2 regions of the Streptomyces laurentii genome follow, and region 1 is predicted to be linked to the other one. Evidence: predicted binding sites of a transcription regulator. Region 1 holds the regulator's gene; the other holds the start of a gene.

What was found. Region 1 encodes HrcA, which represses chaperone genes, less so after heat shock. Its sites were predicted from a motif close to TTNGCACTCNGNNNNNCNGAGTGCNAA; they were not measured.
Region 2: a site for HrcA is predicted at 1,989-2,015, ahead of groL (chaperonin GroEL). Genes of this name have one in related genera too.

What each region holds. Positions count from the first base shown of each region.
Region 1 is NZ_JBEYHT010000076.1:24,545-28,068, forward strand. It holds gene dnaJ (molecular chaperone DnaJ) at 1-831, opposite strand, end outside; gene hrcA (heat-inducible transcriptional repressor HrcA) at 832-1,851, opposite strand; gene ABZ693_RS31890 (MBL fold metallo-hydrolase) at 2,008-2,730, shown strand; gene ABZ693_RS31895 (DUF3097 domain-containing protein) at 2,741-3,524, shown strand, end outside.
Region 2 is NZ_JBEYHT010000007.1:29,452-32,975, reverse strand. It holds gene ABZ693_RS06545 (hypothetical protein) at 1-75, shown strand, start outside; gene groL (chaperonin GroEL) at 200-1,822, opposite strand; gene ABZ693_RS06535 (cold-shock protein) at 2,324-2,527, opposite strand; gene ABZ693_RS06530 (MoaD/ThiS family protein) at 2,974-3,252, opposite strand; gene thrC (threonine synthase) at 3,347-3,524, opposite strand, start outside.

The DNA of each region.
Region 1 (3,524 bases):
CGCCGTCATCGGGATGGTCACCGTGCAGTGCAGGTCGTCGCCGCGCCGCTGGAAGACCTCGTGCGGAAGCTCGTGGATCTCGACGTACAGGTCGCCGGCGGGGCCGCCGCCGGGGCCGACCTCGCCCTCGCCCGCGAGCTGGATGCGGGTGCCGTTGTCGACACCGGCGGGGATCTTGACCGTGAGGGTACGGCGCGAGCGGACCCGGCCGTCGCCCGCGCACTCGGGGCACGGGGTCGGGACGACGGTGCCGAAGCCCTGGCACTGCGGGCACGGGCGCGAGGTCATGACCTGGCCCAGGAAGGACCGGGTGACCTGGGAGACCTCGCCGCGGCCGCGGCACATGTCACAGGTCTGCGCCGAGGTGCCGGGCGCGGCACCCTCGCCGGAGCACGTGGTGCAGACGACGGCCGTGTCGACCTGGATGTCCTTCGTGGTGCCGAAGGTCGCCTCGTCGAGGGTGATCTCCAGGCGGATCATCGCGTCCTGGCCGCGCCGGGTGCGCGAGCGCGGGCCGCGCTGGGACGCCGTACCGAAGAAGGCGTCCATGATGTCCGAGAAGTTCCCGAAGCCGCCCGCGCCGAAGCCGCCGGCCCCGCCACCGCCGCCGGAGGCGGACAGGGGGTCGCCGCCGAGGTCGTAGACCTGCTTCTTCTGCGGGTCGGAGAGCACCTCGTAAGCGGCGTTGATCTCCTTGAACCGCTCCTGGGTCTTCGGGTCCGGGTTCACGTCCGGGTGGAGCTCACGGGCAAGACGGCGGAAAGCCTTCTTGATCTCGTCCTGTGAAGCGTCGCGGCGCACGCCGAGTACGGCGTAGTAGTCCGTGGCCACTTACGACTCCGCCAGGATCTGTCCGACGTAACGTGCCACTGCGCGTACCGCTCCCATCGTTCCGGGGTAGTCCATGCGGGTCGGTCCGACCACGCCGAGTTTGGCGACTGCCTCGCCGCCCGAACCGTAGCCGACCGAGACGACGGATGTGGACGTGAGGCCCTCATGGACGTTCTCATGCCCGATCCGTACGGTCATGCCCGATTCCTTGGCCTCGCCGAGCAGCTTGAGGAGCACGACCTGCTCCTCGAGAGCTTCCAGGACGGGCCTGATCGTCAGGGGGAAGTCGTGCCCGAAGCGGGTCAGATTGGCGGTACCGCCGATCATGAGCCGTTCCTCGCGCTGTTCGACGAGGGTTTCGAGCAGGGTGGCGAGCACGGTGGAGACCGTGCCACGGTCCTCCACGTCCTCGAAGGACTCCGGGAGATCCTGCACCAGCTGCGGCACGTCCGCGAAACGGCGGCCGACGACCTGGCTGTTGAGCCGGGCCCGCAGATCGGCGAGAGGCGTCTCGCCGAACGGCGCCGGAAGGTCGACGACGCGCTGCTCGACCCGGCCGGTGTCGGTGATGAGTACGAGCATCAGCCGGGCGGGCGCCAGCGAGAGCAGCTCCACATGCCGCACCGTCGAACGGGTCAGCGAGGGGTACTGCACGACGGCGACCTGCCGGGTCAGCTGCGCGAGCAGCCGGACCGTGCGGGCGACGACGTCGTCGAGGTCGACGGCGCTGTCGAGGAAGCTGTGGATCGCCCGCCGCTCGGGGGTCGAGAGCGGCTTGACGCCGGCCAGACGGTCGACGAAGAGGCGATAGCCCTTGTCCGTGGGGATGCGGCCGGCACTGGTGTGAGGCTGGGCGATGTAGCCCTCGTCCTCCAGGACCGCCATGTCGTTGCGCACGGTGGCGGGCGACACGCCGAGCTTGTGGCGCTCGGTCAGCGCCTTGGAGCCGACCGGCTCCTCCGTGCCGACGTAGTCCTGGACGATCGCGCGCAGCACTTCGAGTCTGCGTTCGCTGAGCATCGCGCGCACCTCCAGCTGTCGTTCCGGTTCCGCTTGCTCCGCTTTTGGCACTCGCCCTGTTCGAGTGCCAGGAATCCACCCGCAAGTGTAAGGCGGCGGACATCGCTCCTGGCAAGGAGGCGGGCTGGGCGCCCTTCGAACGGTTAGCGTCCCGCCATGGACATGGACTGGGAATCGTGCGGCTGGGAACGGCTCGGCGAGGGGGTCGGACGGCGCCGGCTGCCGGGCTGGGACGCCACGGTGGGCCTGGTGACGGGACGAAACGGGGTACTGCTCTACGACACGGGCTCGACCCTCGCCGAGGGGGCCGAACTGCGGGCGCGGGTGACCTCGCTCACGGGCGGGCGGAGCGTGACGCATGTCGCACTCGGCCACCCACACTTCGACCACGTGTTCGGCACCGCGGCGTTCCCAGAAGCCGAGGTCCACGGAGCCGCGGGCCTCGCCGAACTGCTCCGGCGGGAAGCGGACGATCTACGGTCGGACGCCGTACGCCACGGGGTGGACCCGGAGGCCGCGACCGCCGCGGCGACGTCGCTGATCGCCCCCGGACACGAGGTCTCCGGCGAACTCACCCTCGACCTGGGCGGCCGGCCCGTCGTACTGGCGAACGTGGGGCCCGGCCACACCCGCCACGACCTGGCCGTCCTCGTGCCCGGCACTCCGCCTGTGCTCTTCTGCGGCGACCTGGTCGAGGAGTCCGGCGAACCGCAGGCGGGCCCGGACGCGGTCCCCGCCGAGTGGCCGGCCGCCATGGACCGGCTGCTGGCGCTGGGCGGCGAGGACGCGCTGTACGTGCCGGGGCACGGGGCGGTGGTGGACGCCGGGTTCGTACGACGCCAGCGCGAGGAACTGGCACGGCGCGCCTCGGTGTCGTAGCGTCGCCGAAATGCGCAGCTACAACCCCGATCTGACGCCCCCTTGGAAGCGTTCGGCACCCGTGCCGGAGGTCCCGGCGGACCGTGATCTGGTCGTCGAGGAGGTCGGAACGGGTTTCTGCGGGGCGGTGATCCGCTGCGAGGCGGGCACGGTGACCCTGGAGGACCGTTTCGGCAAGCACCGGGTCTTCCCGATGGAGCCGCGCGGCTTCCTCATCGACGGCCGTCCGGTCACCCTGGTCCGCCCCGCCGGGCCCGCGCCGGCCCGCCCCACCCGCACGGCGTCCGGCTCGGTCGCGGTCCCGGGCGCGCGGGCCCGGGTCGCGCGGGCGGGCCGCATCTACGTCGAGGGCCGCCACGACGCCGAACTGGTCGAACGGGTGTGGGGCGACGACCTGCGGATCGAGGGCGTCGTCGTGGAGTACCTGGAGGGCGTCGACGACCTCCCGAGCATCGTCGCCGACTTCGCCCCGGCCCCGGACGCCCGCCTCGGCGTCCTGGTCGACCACCTGGTCCCGGGCTCGAAGGAGTCCCGCATCGCGGCCCAGGTCTCCTCCCTGGACGTCCTGGTCGTCGGCCACCCGTACATCGACGTCTGGGAGGCCGTGAAGCCGTCCTCGGTGGGCATCCCCGCCTGGCCCACGGTCCCTCGCGGCCAGGACTGGAAGACGGGCGTCTGCCACGCCCTGAACTGGCCCCCGAACACGGGCGCGGCCTGGCAGCACATCCTCTCCCGGGTCCACTCCTACAAGGACCTGGAACCGGCGTTGCTGGGCCGCGTGGAGGAACTGATCG
Region 2 (3,524 bases), on a different contig from region 1:
ACCATGCGGCACAGCGGTGACGGCACGCACTTCAACTCCTCGTACGCGTACGAGGACTACGTAGACGTGCGCTGACCTGTGCTGACGTGCGCTGACGTGCACGCACGTATCTGACACCGCGCAAAAGCCCGAGGGCGGCACCCCCACTGGGGATGCCGCCCTCGGTCGCGTTCAGCGATGAACTGCCGATCCGTCAGGATCAGAAGTCCATGTCACCGCCCGGCATGCCGCCGCCGGCCGGCGCGGCGGCCTTCTCCGGCTTGTCGGCGATGACGGCCTCGGTGGTGAGGAACAGGGCCGCGATGGAGGCCGCGTTCTGCAGCGCGGAACGGGTCACCTTGGCCGGGTCGATGATGCCCTCGGCGATCATGTCGACGTACTCACCGGACGCGGCGTTCAGGCCGTGACCGACGGGCAGGTTGCGGACCTTCTCCACCACGACGCCACCCTCAAGGCCGGCGTTCACGGAGATCTGGGTCAGCGGGGCGGCCAGCGCCTTGCGGACGATCTCGGCACCGGTGGCCTCGTCGCCGTCCAGCTCCAGCTTCTCGAAGACCGAACCGGCCTGCAGCAGCGCCACGCCACCACCGGCGACGATGCCCTCCTCGACGGCCGCCTTCGCGTTGCGAACGGCGTCCTCGATGCGGTGCTTGCGCTCCTTGAGCTCGACCTCGGTCGCGGCACCGGCCTTGATGACGGCGACGCCACCGGCGAGCTTCGCCAGGCGCTCCTGGAGCTTCTCGCGGTCGTAGTCCGAGTCGCTGTTCTCGATCTCGGCGCGGATCTGGTTCACGCGACCGGCGACCTGCTCGCTGTCACCGGCACCGTCGACGATGGTGGTCTCGTCCTTGGTGATGACGACCTTGCGGGCGCGGCCCAGCAGGTCCAGGCCGGCGTTCTCGAGCTTGAGACCGACCTCCTCGGAGATGACCGTGCCACCGGTGAGGATGGCGATGTCGTTCAGCATGGCCTTGCGGCGGTCGCCGAAGCCCGGGGCCTTGACGGCGACGGACTTGAAGGTGCCGCGGATCTTGTTGACGACCAGGGTCGACAGGGCCTCGCCCTCGACGTCCTCGGCGATGATCAGCAGCGGCTTGCCGGACTGCATGACCTTCTCGAGGAGCGGGAGCAGGTCCTTCACCGAGGAGATCTTGGAGTTGACGATGAGGATGTAGGGGTCCTCAAGCGCGGCCTCCATGCGCTCCATGTCGGTCGCGAAGTACGCCGAGATGTAGCCCTTGTCGAAGCGCATACCCTCGGTGAGCTCCAGCTCCAGACCGAAGGTCTGGGACTCCTCGACGGTGATGACGCCTTCCTTGCCGACCTTGTCCATGGCCTCGGCGATGAGCTCGCCGATCTGGGTGTCGGCGGCGGAGATGGAGGCGGTGGAGGCGATCTGCTCCTTCGTCTCGACCTCCTTCGCCTGGTCGAGCAGCGCACCGGAGACGGCCTCGACGGCCTTCTCGATGCCGCGCTTCAGGGCCATCGGGTTGGCACCGGCGGCCACGTTGCGCAGGCCCTCGCGGACCAGGGCCTGGGCGAGAACGGTGGCGGTGGTCGTACCGTCGCCGGCGACGTCGTCCGTCTTCTTGGCGACTTCCTTGACCAGCTCGGCGCCGATCTTCTCGTACGGGTCCTCGAGCTCGATCTCCTTGGCGATGGAGACACCATCGTTGGTGATCGTGGGGGCGCCCCACTTCTTCTCGAGGACGACGTTGCGGCCCTTGGGGCCGAGGGTGACCTTGACGGCGTCAGCGAGCTGGTTCATGCCGCGCTCGAGACCGCGCCGGGCCTCCTCGTCGAACGCGATGATCTTGGCCATGTGAAGTGGTCCTCCCGGACATGGGGTGGATAACGCTCCAGGACCGCGCCGACGCCCGCGACGGACGGCCGGCGCATGCCCCGTGGTTCCTTGCCCCACGCGGTTCGGCGGCCTCATCTGCCCGATCCTCGTAGCACTCTCACCTTCAGAGTGCTAACGCCAATGATTAGCACTCGACCCATGCGAGTGCAAGCGACTCTCGGCGATCGGGCGGCTCTCGGTCACCTCCGCCGCACCCTCGGTGCACCCCCGCCAGGCCTCCGCGGAGCCGCTGTGGAGCCGCTGCGGAGCCTCTACGGAGCCCCCACCGGGCCCCCGCCGGCCCCGCCGTCGCACCTTTCCACGAGGCGCACGCGCCCGTACCCCTGCGCGCGTGTACGGGCGCGCGTGCGCCCCCCACCCGCACAGGCACCCGCCCCCGTATACGCGCGAGGGGCCCGCATCCCGGTCAGGAATGCGGGCCCCTCGACGGAAGTGCGTCGGTGGCCGATCGCGCCGCGGTCAGACGGCGAGTTTGACCATGTCCGCCTGCGGGCCCTTCTGGCCCTGCGAGATCTCGAACTCGACCCGCTGACCTTCTTCGAGGGTGCGGTAGCCGTCCATCTGGATCGCGCTGTAGTGGACGAATACATCCGCACCACCGTCGACCGCGATGAAGCCGTAGCCCTTCTCCGCGTTGAACCACTTGACGGTGCCCTGAGCCATGCCTAACTCCCCTATTACTGGCCCTTGCGCGGGACCACACTTCGCGGACCCGGGTCAGACCCTGCGCCGGAACGCGTCGACCGCCGCTGAATGTATCTGCCCAACTGCCCTCTGCAACAGGTCAGTCGGACGAGAATTCTGGGTGCGACGGAATAGGGAATCGGTGCGAATACGCCGAATTACCGGGCAAGTCGGGCCCGGCAAATCAGTGCAGAAGGTGCAGAAGCCACGGCCTCTTTGGTCATATCTTGTCGCGGCGCCGCGCATTCTCATATGCGTCTGGCATGGGCGACGGAGGGGGCTTCCCCAACTCTATCGCGCTCAACCATGCAGAATTGCCCCTTCCGCTTGTTGATGCGGAAGGGGCAATTCCGTATTGCACTGGGTGAGCCGGGCGAGAGAAATGGGGCCGGTGAGACGAACCCCTAAGGGGCGGTCAGCTCACCTCAGCAGCCGCCGGCGACCGCCGGAATGATCGAGATTCCGGCGCCGTCCGGCGTCGCCGTCTCCAGGCCCTGCTCGAAGCGCACGTCGTCGTCGTTCACGTACACGTTGACGAAGCGGCGCAGCTTGCCCTGGTCGTCCAGGACGCGGGCGGCGATGCCGGTGTGGTTCTTCTCCAGGTCGGCGATGACCTCGGCGAGGGTGGTGCCCTCCGCCGGGACCTGGGACTCGCCACCGGTGTAGGTGCGGAGGATGGTGGGGATGCGGACGTTCACGGCCATGGGTTCACGGACCTTTCGGCGGGGAAGGCGGGAAGGCGGGAAGACAGAGGAGAGGTACGGGGGAATCCGGTAGGGACGGGACGCGGTACGGGGCTCAGTGAGCCAGGCCGGCGGCCCGGAAGGCGTCGAGGCTCGGCCGGATGGTAGCCGTCGCCTGCGAGGTCTCGGCCACCGCGTCCAGCGTCTTGAGCCCGTCCCCCGTGTTGAGGACGACGGTCGTCAGGCTCGGGTCGATGAGCCCGCTCTCCACCAACTTCCGCGCCACGCCCACG